DNA from 3 places in the Kineococcus anabasis genome. Region 2 is predicted to be linked to each of the others. Evidence: predicted binding sites of a transcription regulator. Region 2 holds the regulator's gene; each other region holds the start of a gene.
What was found. The regulator HrcA, encoded in region 2, represses chaperone genes, less so after heat shock. The targets are predictions, from matches to a motif close to GNTNGCACTCGGNNNNNCCGAGTGCNANC.

Region 1 (5,489 bases), on a different contig from region 2:
CCCACCGCGGGGGCGATGCCGACGTAGTTGCGGCCGTCGACCTGCTTGTGGACGCCGATGTGGTCGGGGGCGTTCACGGCCTGCGGCGCGGGCCCGTCGACGAGCTTGCGGTGCAGGTACTCGTCCTCGAGGATCTGGCGGAACTTCTCCGCGCCCCAGTCGGCCACGAGGTACTTCAGGCGGGCGCGGTTGCGCAGCCGCCGGTAGCCGTAGTCGCGGAAGATGCCGACCACCCCGGCCCACACGTCGGGCACCTCGTCCAGCGGCACCCAGGCACCCAGGCGCTGGGCGAGGTGCGCGCTCGTGGAGAGGCCACCGCCGACCCAGACGTCGAAACCGGGGCCGTGCTCGGGGTGGACGGAGCCGATGAAGGCCACGTCGTTGATCTCGTGGACGACGTCCTGGCGGGGGGAGCCGGAGACGGCGCTCTTGAACTTGCGCGGCAGGTTGGAGAACTGCGGGTCGCCGACGTAGCGGCGGGTGATCTCGTCCACGGCCCAGGTGCCGTCGATGATCTCGTCCGCGGCGATCCCGGCGACGGGGCTGCCGAGCACGACGCGGGGGCAGTCGCCGCACGCCTCGGTGGTGGACAGGCCCACCGCCTCCAGGCGGCGCCAGATCTCGGGGACGTCCTCCACGCGGATCCAGTGGTACTGGACGTTCTGCCGGTCGGTGACGTCGGCGGTGCCCCGGGCGAACTCCACGGAGATCTGCCCGATCACGCGCAGCTGCTCGGTGGTCAGGGCCCCGCCGTCGATGCGCACGCGCATCATGAAGTACTCGGCGTCCAGCTCCTCGGGCGGGATGCTCGCGGTGCGGCCCCCGTCGATGCCCTCCTTGCGCTGGGTATAGAGCCCCCACCAGCGCATCCGGCCGCGCAGGTCCTTGGGGTCGATGCTCCCGAAACCCTGCTCGGAGTAGACGTCCTCGATCCGCTGCCGGACGTTGAGGCCGTCGTCCTCCTGCTTGAACTCCTCGTTGCCGTTGAGGGGGTCGCGGCCGTCGACCTTCCACTGCCCCTCGGAGCGCTTGGCGGCGCCCGCCCGGGGACCGCGGGCGCGCGGCGGGGTGGTGGCCGAGGAGTCGGCGGGGGCAGCGGGTCCGGCGTTCATGGCTGAGGTCCTCGTCGTGGGTGCGGGCGGCGGGCTGGCGTCCCCGGCCGCGGGCGGACGGCGGGAGGTGGCGTCGGGCGCTCGGCGGCGTCAGGCCGCGCGGGTGTCCCGGGCGCGGCACAGGGACGCGCTCTGCAGGCGGCAGAGGTCCACGTGCAGGCGCGCCACGAGTCGCAGGGAGACCGCACGCACCCGCCCATGGTGCCACGCCCACCGCGCCACCCCGCACGCGCGAGACGGCCGTCCCACCATGTGGGCGCACCCGCACCCGCACCGCGCGGCGGCGCAGGGGCTCACCGCACGGCGGCGCCGGGCAGGGGGTGCACGACGAGGACCACCTGGCGCCCGGCGAGACGCGTCAGCACGACCGTCGCCTCCGCGGAGCCCTCCAGCCGCAGCTGCCGCCGCAGCACCTCCGGCTCGACGGCGGTGCCGCGCTTCTTCACCACGAGGCGGCCGACGTCCCGCGCGCGCAGCCAGGCGCGCAGCGGCTTGAGGCCGAACGGCATGACGTGCTCGACGGCGTACGCGCGGGCCAGGGGGGTGGGGACGTGGGTGTCGGCGGTGACGTAGGCGATCGTCGCGTCGAGGAGGCGCCCGCCGACCGCCGCGGCCACGGCACCGACCAGCCCGGCGCGGATCACGGCGCCGTCCGGCTCGTAGAGCACGGTGCCCACCTCGCCCACCACCGCCTGCGGGCAGTCGCGGTCGTCCACCACGTGCCACGCCACCCCCGCGCCGTCGCCCACCCCCGTGCCCACCCCGACGGCGGCGCTGCGCCGCACACCCGCCCGGGCCAGCGGCCCGCACCACAGCGCGCACTCGAGGACGTCGCCGTCCACCGACGTCCACTGCGCCTCCGCCGCCCGGCCGGCCACCTGCGCGGGCAGGGCGGCGTGCGGGACGCCCGGGGCCAGCTTGGCGCCCGTGGCCGGCACCCGGGCGGCCACGCCGAGCACGAACGACAGGGGCGGGGAGGTGGCCTCCGGGTCGAACAGGCGCCGCCCGCCGCTGCGCCGTGCCGGGTCGAACCACGCCCCGCCGCCGGGGCGCACGGCCGCCTCCACCACGCCGGGGGCGGTGACGTCGGCGCAGCGCACCTGCGCGGCGGGCACGGGCAGGTTCGCCGCGGCCACCGCGGCGGTCAGGGGGTCGGCCTCGACGGCGGTGACGCCCAGGCCGGCGTCGAGCAGGGCGAGGGCGTCGGCGCCGATGCCGCAGCCGAGGTCGGCGACGTGCCCGGCCCCCGCGGCGGCGAAGCGCCCGGCGTGGCGTGCGGCGACGACCGCGCGGGTGGCCTGCTCCACCCCGTCGGGCAGCAGCAGCAGGGACGCGGCGCGCGGGCCGAGCCGGGGCACCGCCCGCGCGCGCAGCCGGGACTGGGTGAGGGCCGCCGCGACCAGGGCGGCGGGGTGGCCCTGCGCCCGCAGCCGCTCGCCGAGGGCCAGGGCGGTGCCGGGGTCGTAGGGCGGCAGCGACGCCAGCAGCGCCCTGCCCGCGGGGGAGAGCAGGGCCGCGACGTCGGCGAGGTCCACGCGCCGATCCCACCACGTCGCGGGCGCCCGCACCGCCGCGGCGCCCGCACGGGTGGTGGTGGGCACGCGGAGGGCGGTCGTGCTAGCACTCGGGAGAGCGGAGTGCTAACGTCTGGAACGCGTCGGGCTGGCACTCTCCACCGGAGTCTGCCAGCTCGCGAGGCGGCGCCGCCCGGCACCCGCGACGACGGTCGTGCGCCCCTCGTGACCGACTGCCACCCGTACCGACGTTGGAAGAAGGGGAGGGCCGCACGTGTCGGTCTCCATCACTCCGCTCGAGGACCGCATCGTCGTCAAGCCGCTGGACGCGGAGCAGACGACCGCTTCCGGTCTGGTCATCCCGGACACCGCCAAGGAGAAGCCCCAGGAGGGCGAGGTCCTGGCCGTGGGCCCCGGCCGCGTGGACGACAACGGCAAGCGCGTGCCCGTCGACGTGACCGTCGGCGACAAGGTCATCTACTCCAAGTACGGCGGCACCGAGGTCAAGTACGCCGGCGAGGAGTTCCTCATCCTCTCCGCGCGCGACGTCCTCGCCAAGGTCGCCAGGTAAACAGCTGCTGAGGCCCCTCCGGGGTCTCCCCGCACGACGTCGCCCCGGCGCACCGGCTCACACCCGGGGCTGCCGGGGCGTCGTCGTCATCCCCACCGCTCCTCGAAGGGACTTCGACCGCACATGGCCAAGACGCTGCAGTTCAACGACGACGCCCGCCGGGCGCTCGAGCGGGGCGTGGACGCCCTCGCCAACGCCGTCAAGGTGACCCTCGGCCCGCGTGGCCGCAACGTCGTCATCGACAAGAAGTGGGGCGCGCCGACGATCACGAACGACGGTGTCACCATCGCCCGCGAGGTCGAGCTGGAGGACCCGTACGAGAACCTCGGCGCCCAGCTCGCCAAGGAGGTCGCCACCAAGACCAACGACGTGGCCGGCGACGGCACCACGACCGCGACCGTCCTGGCGCAGGCGCTGGTGCACGAGGGCCTGCGCAACGTCGCGGCCGGCGCCGCCCCCTCCGGCCTCAACCGCGGCATCGACGCGGCCGTCAGCGCCGTGAACGACAGGCTGCTGGAGCTGGCCCGCGAGGTCGACGGCAAGGACGAGATCGCCCACGTCGCCACCATCTCCGCGCAGGACCGCTCCGTCGGCGAGCTGCTGTCCGAGGCCTTCGACAAGGTCGGCAAGGACGGCGTCATCACCGTCGAGGAGTCCTCCACCACGTCGCTGGAGCTGGACTTCACCGAGGGCATGCAGTTCGACAAGGGCTACATCTCGCCCTACTTCGTCACCGACCCCGAGCGCATGGAGGCCGTCCTGGAGGACGCCCACGTGCTCATCCACCAGGGCAAGATCTCCGCCGTCACCGAGGTCCTGCCGCTGCTGGAGAAGGTCCTGCAGACCTCCAAGCCGCTGTTCATCATCGCCGAGGACGTCGAGGGCGAGGCCCTCTCCACCCTGGTGGTCAACAAGATCCGCGGCACCTTCAACGCCGTCGCGGTGAAGGCCCCCGGCTTCGGCGACCGCCGCAAGGCCATCCTCGGCGACATCGCGATCCTCACCGGCGCGCAGGTCGTCTCCGAGGAGGTCGGCCTCAAGCTCGACCAGGTCGGCCTGGAGGTCCTGGGCTCGGCCCGCCGCATCGTCGTCACCAAGGACGAGACCACCCTCGTCGACGGCGCCGGCGACCGCGCCGAGGTGGAGGCCCGCGCCGGCCAGATCAAGGCCGAGATCGAGCGCACCGACTCGGACTGGGACCGCGAGAAGCTCCAGGAGCGCCTCGCCAAGCTCGCCGGCGGCGTGTGCGTCATCAAGGTCGGCGCGCACACCGAGGTGGAGCTGAAGGAGAAGAAGCACCGCATCGAGGACGCGGTCTCCGCGACCCGCGCCGCGATCGAGGAGGGCATCGTCGCCGGCGGCGGCTCCGCCCTGGTGCACGCCGCCGCCGTCCTGGACGGCGACCTCGGTCTCACCGGTGATGCGGCGACGGGTGTGGCGATCGTGCGCCGCGCCGTGGCCGAGCCGCTGCGCTGGATCGCCGAGAACGCCGGCCTCGAGGGCTACGTCGTCGTGGAGAAGGTGCGCGACCTCGGCCCGGGCAAGGGGCTGAACGCTGCGACCGGCGAGTACGTCGACCTCATCGCCGGTGGCGTCATCGACCCGGTCAAGGTCACCCGGTCGGCCCTGCGCAACGCCGCCTCGATCGCGTCGATGGTCCTGACCACCGACACGCTCGTCGTGGAGAAGAAGGAGGAGGAGTCCTCCTCCGCCGGCCACGGCCACGGCCACGGTCACTGACCCGACCCGCTGATCCACGCGGCCGGGCCGCGCGCCCGCCGACGCCGAGAGGCCCGGCACCCCTGGTGGGTGCCGGGCCTCTCGTGTCCCAGGTGTCGCCGCGGCCGGGGCCGCTGGTCGTGCCGTACCGGGTGGTGGTGCGCCGGCTCAGACCGCCACGCGCAGGGGCAGGGCGCGTCCGCGCTGGGCGGCGTAGAGGGCCTCGCGGTCGTCCTCGGTGAGCCCGCCCCAGACGCCGTAGGGCTCGCGGACCTTCAGGGCGTGCTTGCGGCACTGCTCGATGACGGGGCAGGCGGCGCAGACGGCCTTGGCGGCGGCGTCGCGGTTGCGGCGGGCGGGGCCGCGCTCGCCCTCCGGGTGGAAGAAGAGGTCCGGGTCGGCCTCGCGGCAGGAGCCGTCGAGCTGCCACTCCCAGATGTCGGCGACGGGTCCGGGGAGGCGCGAGATCTCAGCCATGGTGGGCTCCCTGCTGTGCTGGGTGTCCGGTGCGACACGGTGACGACCGGTTGGCGACGTCCGTAACCGTACAAGCGCGTCAGAAGTTGTTCAAGC
Region 2 (5,489 bases):
CTCGTCGAGGTGGCCGGCGGGCCGCAGGGGGCGGTGGTGCTGACCCGCACCGGGCGCCTGCTCGCCGACGCGGTGGTGCACCGCCTGCTCGCGGACTAGGGGCCGCCGGCGCCCCGGGCAGGCGGGCCCTCGCGGCGCCCGCTGCGGCTGGGAGACTGCCGCGGTGATCCTGGAGCACGCGGTCCTCAACGTCAGGCCCGGGGAGTCGGAGCGCTTCGAGGAGGCGTTCGGGCGGGCGAGGCCGCTCATCGCCGCCTCGCCCGGTTTCCGGCGCCTGACCCTCTCCTGCTGCCTGGAGCGGCCGGACACCTACCTGCTCCTCGTGGAGTGGGACCGCCTGGAGGACCACACGGAGGGTTTCCGCGGCTCGGACCGCTACCGGACGTGGCGGGAGCTGCTGCACCCCTTCTACGAGCCCTTCCCCGTCGTGGAGCACTTCGTCGAGGTCCACCGCGCCTGACCGCCTGACCACCCGGCGGCCCGGGCGGTGGCGGTCGGTGCGGCCCGTCAGGGGCGCTCGGGCGCCGGGACCGGACCGCTGCGCGCGGGGTCGCGGTCGTACCAGACGAGCACGGCGGTGCGGTCGTCGGTGGAGCGCTCGCAGCGGTAGCGCAGCGAGTCGCCCATCGCCCAGGGGCCGACGGGGGAGGCCCACGCCGTCTCCAGCCACGCCCGCACCGGCGAGGGGCGGCGCAGGTCGCAGGCCAGCCCGTCGGTGACGACGGCCAGGGTTCCGGGGCCGGTGGAGGACGCCGTCTCCACCGGCACGTCGAGGCTGTCGTCACCGGGCGCCGGCAGGTGCGCGCCCGGCTCGCAGAGCGGCCCGGTGCCGCCGAACAGCTCGCGCGGCCCGCCCGGGGTCAGGACGAAGGCGGTGACGCCGCCGACGCGGGCGAGGTCGCGGCCGGTGCCGTCGACGACCGCGACGGCGGCGGTGAAGCGGACGGCCGCCGGGGGGAGCCCGTACCGGGCGTGCACGGAGGCGCCGACCGCGGCGGCCGCGGCCCGCAGGAGGTTCGCGGCGCCGAGCCCGGGCCGTTCCTGGGCGAGGAAGGTGACCTGCTCGCAGAACATGCGGGCGCCGAGGTGGGAGTGCGGCCGGGCGCCGGTGCCGTCGGCGACGGCCACGACGATCCGCCCCCGGGGGTCGAGGGCGACGTCGTAGGCGTCCTGCCGGGCGACGCCGGCGGCGGCGCGGGCCTCGCCCACGACGGAGGCGGCGGCGACGTGGTGCGCACCGGCCGTGAGGCCGTCGAGGTGGACGCCCGCCACGCGGTGCACCGAGCCGGGCCCCAGGCCGGCCGGTGCGGGGGAGCGCAGGGCGCCGGGGGCGGGTGCACCGGTGGGCAGCTCGCGGGGGAGCTGGGCGGGGACGGCGGCCGTCCCGTCGTGCCACAGCGACCTCATCGCCGGACCGCCGGGAGGTGTCGATGGGGCATGGGGCTCCGTTCGCCGGGGAGGACTCCTCCCGACGCTAGGCGGGCGCGCCCCCCGGCCGGGGTCACTCCGCCCCGCGTTCCCGCCTCCGCCCCGTCACCTTGCGCTGGGTGACGGGAGCGCACCGGGAGTGAGTCCGCTCAGTGCACCAGGCGCAGCACGAGGGGGTAGCGGTACGCGCGCCCGGAGCTCGCGGCGACCGCCCCGAGGATGCCGCAGACCAGGACCCCCACCGCGGGCAGCGCCAGCACCCACCAGAGGAGGAAGGCCAGGCCGAAGGTCACGAACCCGGCGGCGAACAGCACCAGGGCCAGCGCGACCGTGTACAGCAGCGTGGAGATCGCCGCGTTGAGCGCCTCGGCCGCGTGGCCGCGCACGAACGCGCCCCGGTCCCGGTACACCAGGTACACCACCAGCGGGCCGAGGAACGGCAGGCCCAGACCCCACGAGGCGATGCCCAGGACGTGCGCCACCATCCCCCAGGTCCGCTGCTCCGGCGGGCTCAGCAGGTGCCCGTGGCCGGAGGGCGCGGGCGGGGGCGCGCCGTGCGGCAGCGGGTGACCCGGCGGCGGGGGGATCTCGGACACGGGTCCTCCTCGGGTGCTGGCCGGCCCGGGCCGGTGCGGGCCGGTGCGGGTCGGTGCGGGTCGGTGCGCGCAGCCGCGCACAGCCGCGCACAGCCGCGCACATGCTCTCAGGCGTCGGCCGCGTCCGCGGTGACGAAGTCGACCAGCTCCTCGACCCGGCCCAGGAGCGCGGGCTCCAGGTCGGTGTAGTCGCGCACCGTGCCGAGGATCCGCTTCCAGCCGTGCGCCACGTCCGCCTGCGTCGCGTGCGGCCAGCCCAGCTCCGCGAGGACCCCGTGCTTCCACGACGTGCCCCGCGGGATGACCGGCCAGCGCTCCCACCCGAGGCGCTGGGGGCGCACCGCCTGCCACACGTCGACGAAGGGGTGGCCCACCACGAGGACGTGCGGGTGCCGCACGCCCGCCACGATCCTGGACTCCTTGCTGCCGGGGACGAGGTGGTCCACCAGCACGCCGAGGCGGCGGCCGGGCCCGGGGCGGAAGTCCCGCACGACTGCGGCGAGGTCGTCCACCCCGTCGAGCATCTCCACCACGACGCCCTCGACGCGCAGGTCGTCGCCCCAGACCCTCTCCACCAGCTCCGCGTCGTGCCGGCCCTCGACGAGGACGCGCGAGGCCCGGGCGGTGCGGGCGGCGGTGCGCACCGCCACCGAGCCGCTCGCGGTGCGGGTCGCCGCCTGCGGCCGGGCGGGGCCGCGCGGGGCGACGAGGCGCACCGGCTGCCCGTCCACCCAGAAGCCGGGCCCGAGGGGGAAGGTGCGGGTGCGCCCGCGGGCGTCCTCCAGGACCACCACGTGCACGCCGCCGCTCTTCTCCACCCGCACGACGGCGCCCACCCAGCCGGTCTCCACGTCCTCCACGACGAGACCCGCCTCGGCGGGCTCCTCGCGGCTGGCGGGGCGGCGCGGGTGGGGGTCGCGCGAGAGCACGTCGCTCCCGTACCTGTCGGAGGGGCTCGACCTGTCGGAGGGGCTCACGCCGCGGCACGCTAGCCGTGACGCGCCGCGGGGACGCGCAGGCTCACCGGCGCGTCGGGTCGTGCGGGAGGGCGGATGTCCCGGCGGAGCCTAGACTTGGCACTCACGGGACGTGAGTGCCAAGAGGCGGAGGTGGGGCATGAGCGACGAGCGCAGGCTGGCCGTGCTGCGTGCCATCGTCGAGGACTACGTCAGCACGCGGGAGCCGGTGGGGTCCAAGCACCTCGTCGAGCGCTACCAGCTCGGCGTGTCCCCGGCGACGATCCGCAACGACATGGCCGTGCTGGAGGAGGAGGGGTACATCACCCAGCCCCACACCAGCGCCGGGCGCGTGCCCACGGACAAGGGGTACCGCCTGTTCGTGGACCGCCTCGCCACCGTCAAGCCGATGTCGGCGGCGGAGAAGCGGGCCATCCAGGCCTTCCTCGACGGCGCCGCGGACCTCGACGACATCGTCGACCGCACCGTGCGGCTGCTGGCGCAGATCACCCGGCAGGCCGCCGTGGTGCAGTACCCCTCGCTCTCGCGCGCGGGCGTGCGGCACGTGGAGGTCCTGCACGTCGGGGGCCGCTCCGCCCTGATGGTGCTCATCACCGACACCGGCCGGGTGGAGCAGCGCGTGGTCACCCTGCGCTCGCACCTGGCGGACGAGGAGCTGCCCCCGCTGCTGGCGGACCTGCGCGCGCGGCTCAACGGCACCCTGGCCGGCCGGCGCGTCGCCGAGGCGCGGGACCTGCTGCCCGGTGTGGCGGACGCGGTGCCCCCGCCGCAGCGGGCCGCCGCCGACGAGGTGCTCGCGGCGCTCGCCGACGGCCTGACCGCCGCGCTGGAGGAGCGGGTCGTCATCGCGGGCACGGCCAACCTCGTGCGCAGCGGCACCGACTTCCCCGCCTCGCTCGGCTCGGTGCTGGACGCGCTGGAGGAGCACGTCGTGCTGCTGCGGCTGGTGCAGGAGATGGCCGACGACGAGGTGGCCCCGGGCGGGCTGAGCGTCCGGATCGGCTCGGAGAACCTGGGCCTGGGCCTGCCGGAGACGTCGGTCGTCACCAGCGGGTACGGCGAGGGACAGGTGCTGGCCCGGCTCGGCGTCCTCGGCCCGACCAGGATGGACTACCCCACGACCATGGCGGCGGTGCGCTCCGTCGCCCGCTACGTGTCCCGGATCCTCGCGCAGTGACCCGGCTGCGCGCGGAGGCGGGGGCGGCCCGCCCGGCCGGACCCCGTGCGACGAACCCCCGCACAGCGAGACGATGAGGAGACGGTGCCACCCGTGAGCGACTACTACGAGGTCCTCGGTGTCGCGCGCAGCGCGTCGCAGGAGGAGATCAAGCGGGCGTACCGCAAGCTCGCGCGGAAGCTGCACCCGGACGTCACGGACGACCCGGCGGCCGGGGAGCGGTTCAAGGAGGTCTCCCAGGCCTACGACACGCTGTCCAACCCCGAGAAGCGCGAGCTGTACGACCGCGGCGGCACCCAGCCGGGTGGTGCGGGGTTCGGCCCGGGGTTCGGCTTCAGCGACATCATGGACGCCTTCTTCGGCGGCGGCGCCACCTCCGGGCGCGGGCCCGTCAGCCGCACCCAGCGCGGGCAGGACGCCCTCATCCGCGTGGAGGTGGACCTGGCCGAGGCGGCGTTCGGCGGCACCAAGGAGATCACCGTGGACACCGCGGTGCTGTGCCCGACGTGCCGCGGGACGTGCTGCCAGCCGGGGACCGAGCCGGCCACCTGCGACATCTGCGGCGGGCGCGGGCAGGTGCAGCGGGTGGTGCGCTCGCTGCTCGGGCAGGTCATGACGGCGCAGCCGTGCCCCACGTGCCGCGGCTTCGGCACGGTGCTGCCCGCGCCGTGCCTGGAGTGCTCGGGCGAGGGCCGCGTCCGCTCCCGCCGGCCCCTGACGATCCGCATCCCCGCGGGCGTCAGCACCGGCACCCGCATCCAGCTCGCCGCGCAGGGCGAGGTGGGCACGGCGGGCGGTCCCGCGGGCGACCTGTACGTGGAGATCGCCGAGCGCCAGCACGCGACGTTCCAGCGCCGCGGCGACGACCTGCACTGCACGCTGGAGGTGCCGATGACCGCCGCCGCACTGGGCACCGTCATCACCCTGGAGACCCTGGAGGGCGACGGGGTCGAGATCGAGGTGCGGCCCGGCTCGCAGTCGGGGGAGACGGTGACGCTGCGCGGCCGCGGCACCGAGCACCTGCGCTCGGCCGGCCGCGGTGACCTGCTCGTGCACCTGGACGTGGTGACGCCGCGGAATTTGGACGCGGAGCAGGAGGAGCTGCTGCGGCGGCTGGCGGAGCTGCGCGGGGAGGCCCGCCCCGCCGGGCGGCTGTCCCCCTCCCACCAGGGCGTCTTCTCCAAGCTGCGCGAGCGCATCGTCGGGCGCTGAGCAGGCGGTCCCGGGGGTCGTGCGCCCCCGGGACCGGCCCGGCGCGCCGCCTCAGCGCACGCTGAAGCGCTTGGTGTCCGGCAGCGGCGGGGGGCCCTC
Region 3 (5,489 bases), on a different contig from region 2:
AGCGACGAGGGCCGCTCCCCAGGCTTGCCGGCCGCCTTCCAGAGCAGGTAGTTCCTGCCCGTGGCGGGGTCGGTGTACGGGCTGGGGTCGATCGAGCCGCCGGGGTCGCGCTCCTGCGGCTGGCACTGGACCGGCGCGTCGCCGCTGACGTCGCGGAAAGGGCCCAGCGGTGTGGGTGCGGAGGCCACGGTGAGGCAGAACCGGTCGGGGCCGACCCGTACCGCGGACCACGCGTACCAGGTGGGGGCACCGCCCGCTTGCGGGGGACCCCCGATGCGCGCCGCGGAGGACGCCCACAGGTCCCGGGAGAGCCAGGGGCCCTGCTGGTGGGGCAGGCCCCAGGAGGCGGGGCGCACGAGGGCGTCGTTGAGGTCGTACACGCCCCACTCGTCCAGGCCCGAGGCGCGCAGCTCGGCGGGGATCGCCTCGTCGGTGCGCACGTCGTAGCCCGGGCGCCCCGGCGGGCCGTCCTCGGACCAGCGCGGGTGCACCGTCCACGTCCGCAGGTCCGTGCTGGTGAGCACGGGCAGGTAGCGGCCGCCGACGGGGGAGGCGTACGCGAAATAGGTGCCCTCGTGGAGCACGACGTGCGGGTCGCCGAAGTCACCGGTCCAGGCCGTGCCCGGCTCGAACCACGTCTGCTCGGAGCTGGTGCGCGCGGGCGCGGGGGCCCCCGCGTCCCCGCCGGCGGTCCCCGCGGCGGGAGCGCCCGCGGAGGACGGAGGTGCGGCCCGCGGTGTGTCGTCCGGCTCGTCCCCGGCGGAGGGGATCGAGGTGCAGCCGGTCAGCGCCAGGGCCGCGGCCACGAGCGCCGTGCGCAGGCCCCGGGTGCGGCGGGTGTGCGGCGGGTGCGGTGCCACGTGGTCCTCCCCGGCCCCTCCGGGCGAGGGTCCACCCAGGGGAACGGGCGGGGTGGACGGCGGATTCCGCGCCGCACCTGTGAGCCGCGACTCCCCGCCCCGGACGTGCGGGAGCCGTGGCGCGCGGCGCCACGGCTCCCGGCTGTCTCCCCGGTGCGTCCCGGGGGTGACCGCTCCCGGGCCCACGCGTCCCGTCCCGGGGCGCGTGCCGCCAGACGTCCGCCGCCCCGCGGGGGGACGGCGTGCCCGGAGCGGGCCTCCCCGGCGGCGGCCGGGTCCGCCCGGCGGCCGGCGGGTGTGCCCGGTGGCGCCGGGCGCCCCCGGTACCGGTGTTCCGGCTCCCGCCCCGACCCGGCCTCGAGCTCCAGCCACAGCTCGAACAGCGCCCAGGCCCCCGCCTCCTCGGGTGCGGCCTCCGGGACCGTCCCCGGGGCCGCGCCCGGTGCGGGCGGGGCCGCGGGGAGGTCCGGGAGGACGACGTCGACCGTCACCGCCGGCACCTCAGCGGGAGATGGCCAGCTGCTGGTCGTCCTGGGCCTGCGTCTGGATCTGGATGCGGCGGGGCTTGGCCTTCTCGGCGACCGGGATGTGCAGGCTCAGCACGCCGTTGCGGTAGCCGGCCTGGATCCGCTCGGTGTCGAGGTTGTCGCCGAGGATCAGCTGACGGCTGAAGACACCCCGCGGGCGCTCGGCCGCGACCATCTCGGCGGTGCCCTCGTGCACGGGCCGCTGTGCCTTGACGGTCAGCACGTTGCGCTCGACGTCCAGCTCGACCGAGTCCGGGTCCACCCCCGGCAGGTCGAACTCCACCACGAACTCGTCACCCGTCCGCCAGGCGTCCATCGGCATCACCGCCGGGCGGGCCGACGTGCCGAGGAACTGCTGCGTGAGACGGTCCAGCTCACGGAACGGGTCGGTGCGCATCAACATCACCACCACCTCCGGAACACGAAAGGAGATGCGCGTCGAGGTCACCACCGGAACCCTCCGCGGTTCCGGCGCACTCCCAGGTTTAGCACTCCCGCGCATCGAGTGCAAGGGGAAGTTCGGTGCAGCGCAACAGGTCTGCCGGTGTCAGCGGGTCCGCCGGACGAGGGCCGCGGCACCGGCCGCCGCCGCCCCGCCCGCCAGCACCAGACCCGCGCGGACACCGGCCCGCGCCACCCGGCGCCACACGCGGAACTCGTGCACCGGCCAGCCGTGCGCCCGCGCGTGCGCCCGCAGCGCGTGGTCCGGGTTCACCACCACGGGGGTGCCCACGAGGGAGAGCAGGGGCAGGTCGTTCGCGGAGTCGCTGTAGGCGGCGCAGCGCGCCAGGTCCAGCCCCTCCCGCCGCGCCAGCAGCCGCACCGCCTCGGCCTTCGCCGCGCCGTGCACCGGCTCGCCCACCAGGTGCCCGGTGTAGACGCCGTCCACGCTCTGGGCCACCGTGCCCACCGCGCCCGTGAGGTCCAGGCGGTGGGCGATGACGTCCGCGACCTCCACCGGCGCGGCCGTCACCAGCCACACGGGCTCGCCGCGCTCGCGGTGCCCGCGAGCCAGGGCCTGCGTGCCGGGCCAGACGCGGGCGGCGACGTACTCGTCGTACAGCTCCTCGCCGATCGCGCGGATCTCCGCGACCTCGCGGCCGGCCACGAACGCCAGGCCCAGCTCCCGCGCCTCCACGAGGTGGCGCAGGTTCTCCCCGTGCAGCGCGAAGTGCAGCGCCCGGCGGCCCCAGAAGCGCAGGTCCTTCGCGGTGAAGAACCTGCGCGCGTGCAGGGCCCGGGCCAGCAGGAACAGCGACGCACCGCGGATCATGGTGTTGTCGAGGTCGAAGAACGCCGCGGCCCGCTGCGGCCCGCTGCTGCCCGTGGCCTCCAGGGCGGCGGGCAGCGCACCGGCCGGCGCGGGCGCCGGCGCGGTGGGAGGGGGCTGCTCCCCCGTCGGCCCCGGCATGGTCAGCATCGTAGGACCGCCGCCCCGCACGGGTGCGGTCGCGGGCGCGCGGCAGGACGCCCGGCGCGGCGGCACCTAGCCTCGAGGGCGTGCCACCGCAGCCCGCGCCGCCGCCCTTCTCGGACCTGAGGGTGCTGGCCCGCCTGCCCGCGGTGGAGCTGCTGACCGGCCGGGACGGCGCCGGTGCCCCGGTGACGGTGGCGGTGCTCTCACCCGCGGCCTCCGCCGACCCCGCCGCCCGCCGGGCGCTGGTGCACGCCGCCGGCGGCGGTGGCGTCCCGGTGCCGCCGGGCCTGCCGCGGCTGTGCGCGGCGGACCTGCACACCTTCCGGCCGTGGGTCGCCTCGTACCTGCCGCCGGAGGACCCCTCCTGGCAGGCGCTGGTGGCGTCCCTGCCCGCGGGCCCGTCGGCCGCCGCGGTTCCCGGTGCGGTGCCCGGTGGCGGCCGGGGGGCGCAGCCGTGGGCGCCCGGCCCGCGCTCCCGCCGCGGCCCGGCCACCGCCACGATCGTCGCCGTCGTGGCCGCCGCCGTCGCGGGCCTGGCGCTGCTCGCCGGCGGCGGTCTCGTCCTCGTCTCGGCCGTGCGCGAGCAGCTCGCCGCGGCGGGCTCGCCCGCCGACCCGTTCCCGCCGCAGCGCCCCGCGCCCCCCGACGCCGCACCCCCGGACCCCGCGCCGTCGGACCCCGCGGCCCCGGGCCCCGGCGCCGTCCCCTGGCCCGGCCCGGCCGGGGAGCCGGAGCTGCGGGAGCAGCCGGTGCGGACCCTCGTGGGCCCCTCCTACGAGGAGGGCGAGGAGACGTGGACGATGGCCTTCGAGGGTTTCCCGTTCGCCTTCCGCACCCCCGCCTCCTGGGGCTGCGTCGCCACGGACCAGACCGCCGCCCCCGACGCGCGGGGCTGGGTGTGCATCGACGAGCAGAACCCCGGCGACCGCCAGCGCGTCAACATCCGGCTGCGGCCCTGCCCCGCCCCCTGCGGCCCCGGGGAGCGCCGGGACCTGGACGAGGCGTGGTTCGACGAGCCGGCCGACGCCCACCCCGCCGACGAGCGCACCACCTGGGACGAGGACCCGCCCGTGCGGCAGGAGGGGGACTACGCCCTCGACGTGAGCCGGTACTTCGGGGACGCCCCCGGCGGCCCGCCGCGCTGGCAGCTGGGGGTGTACGTCTCCTCCCCGCCGCAGACCCGCGAGGAGGTCCAGAAGGTCCTCAACGACATCGTCACCCAGACCCCCTGAGGGCCGACCTCAGGCGGCACCCGCCGAACCCCCGGCCGTTCCCCGCACCCGCCCCAGCCACGTCATCAGGTGGTACACGGCGATCGCCGCGAACGTGCCCAGCGCGATGCCCTCGAACGCCAGCCCGCCCGGGGACCACGAGAAGTTCGCGATCCCCACCACCAGCGCCACCCCGGCCGTCGTCAGCGCCACCGGGTCGGAGAAGTCCACCCGCGCCTGCACCCAGATCCGCGCGCCCAGCACCCCGATCATCCCGTAGAGGACGGTGGTGGCCCCGCCCAGCACCCCCACCGGCACCGCCGCGACCAGCGCACCGAACTTCGGGCACAGGCTCAGCAGCACCGCGGTGCCCGCCGCCACCGCGTACGCGGCGCTGGAGTAGACGCGCGTGGCGGCCATCACCCCGATGTTCTCCGCGTACGTCGTCGTGCCCGACCCCCCGCCCAGGCCCGCCAGCGCCGTCGCCGCCCCGTCCGCGGCCAGCGCCCGGCCCACCAGCGGGTCCAGGTCCTGCCCGGTCATCGCCGCCACCGACTTCACGTGCCCGATGTTCTCCGCGACCAGCACCAGCACCACCGGCAGGAACAGGCCCAGCACCGCCACGTCGAAGCGCGGGGCGGTGAAGTCCGGCAGGCCGACCCAGGCCGCCTCGCGCACCGCGGTCAGGTCCCCCTCCCCGCGCAGCGCCGCGACCGCGCAGCCCACCAGGACCCCCAGCAGGATCGCCAGTCGCCCCAGCAGCCCCCGGAACAGCACCGTCGCCAGGACGATCGCCAACAGCGTCACCAGCGCCGTCACCGGTGCCTTCGCGAAGGAGTCCTTCGCCACCGGCGCCAGGTTCAGCCCGATGAGCGCCACGATCGCGCCCGTCACCACCGGCGGCATCAGCACGTCCAGCCAGCGCGTGCCCGCCCGGTGCACCACCAGGCCCACCAGCGCCAGCGCCAGGCCGGTCACCACCACCCCGCCGAGCGCCGCCGCCTGCCCGCCGGTCGCGCTCGCCGCGGTGATCGGCGCGATGAACGCGAAGCTGGACCCCAGGTAGCTCGGCAGCCGCCCGCGGGTCAGCAGCAGGAACAGCGCGGTGCCCACCCCGGAGAAGAACAGGGTGGTCGCCGGGTCCAGCCCCGTGAGCACCGGCACCAGGAACGTGGCGCCGAACATCGCCACGACGTGCTGCGCCCCCACCGCGGCGGTGCGCGGCCAGGTCAGGCGCTCGCGCGGGCCCACCACCTCGCCGGGGGAGACCGTGCGGCCGTCCCCGTGCAGCGCCCAGCCCCGGCCTGCACCCCCCGTGTGCTCGCCGGTCGTGGTGCGCTGGTCCCCGGACACGCTGCCGTCCTCCCCGCCGCTCCCGCGGGAGGGCCCGGCGCGGACCCGGACGACCGGCGGGCGGCTCCGTCGCGCACCGTAGTGGCTGACCGCCGCACGCCCCGGTGTCCCCGGCGGCGCG

Region 1: a site for HrcA is predicted at 2,729-2,757, ahead of groES (co-chaperone GroES). Genes of this name have one in related genera too.
Region 3: a site for HrcA is predicted at 1,872-1,900, ahead of ACYQBY_RS16705 (Hsp20/alpha crystallin family protein). Genes of this name have one in related genera too.

The regions. Positions count from the first base shown of each region.
Region 1 covers NZ_BAAIHU010000009.1:279,956-285,444, reverse strand. Annotated here, with positions in the region: gene ACYQBY_RS15785 (nitrite/sulfite reductase) at 1-1,112, opposite strand, end outside; gene ACYQBY_RS15780 (class I SAM-dependent methyltransferase) at 1,406-2,713, opposite strand; gene groES (co-chaperone GroES) at 2,901-3,197, shown strand; gene groL (chaperonin GroEL) at 3,321-4,937, shown strand; gene ACYQBY_RS15765 (WhiB family transcriptional regulator) at 5,085-5,393, opposite strand.
Region 2 covers NZ_BAAIHU010000006.1:345,256-350,744, reverse strand. Annotated here, with positions in the region: gene hemW (radical SAM family heme chaperone HemW) at 1-99, shown strand, start outside; gene ACYQBY_RS10415 (antibiotic biosynthesis monooxygenase family protein) at 164-460, shown strand; gene ACYQBY_RS10410 (protein phosphatase 2C domain-containing protein) at 508-1,407, opposite strand; gene ACYQBY_RS10405 (DUF4870 domain-containing protein) at 1,578-2,024, opposite strand; gene ACYQBY_RS10400 (DUF3097 domain-containing protein) at 2,132-3,001, opposite strand; gene hrcA (heat-inducible transcriptional repressor HrcA) at 3,141-4,178, shown strand; gene dnaJ (molecular chaperone DnaJ) at 4,272-5,390, shown strand; gene ACYQBY_RS10385 (Gmad2 immunoglobulin-like domain-containing protein) at 5,442-5,489, opposite strand, start outside.
Region 3 covers NZ_BAAIHU010000009.1:455,713-461,201, reverse strand. Annotated here, with positions in the region: gene ACYQBY_RS16710 (family 43 glycosylhydrolase) at 1-860, opposite strand, end outside; gene ACYQBY_RS16705 (Hsp20/alpha crystallin family protein) at 1,362-1,790, opposite strand; gene ACYQBY_RS16700 (HAD family hydrolase) at 1,935-2,798, opposite strand; gene ACYQBY_RS16695 (hypothetical protein) at 2,888-4,036, shown strand; gene ACYQBY_RS16690 (uracil-xanthine permease family protein) at 4,046-5,368, opposite strand.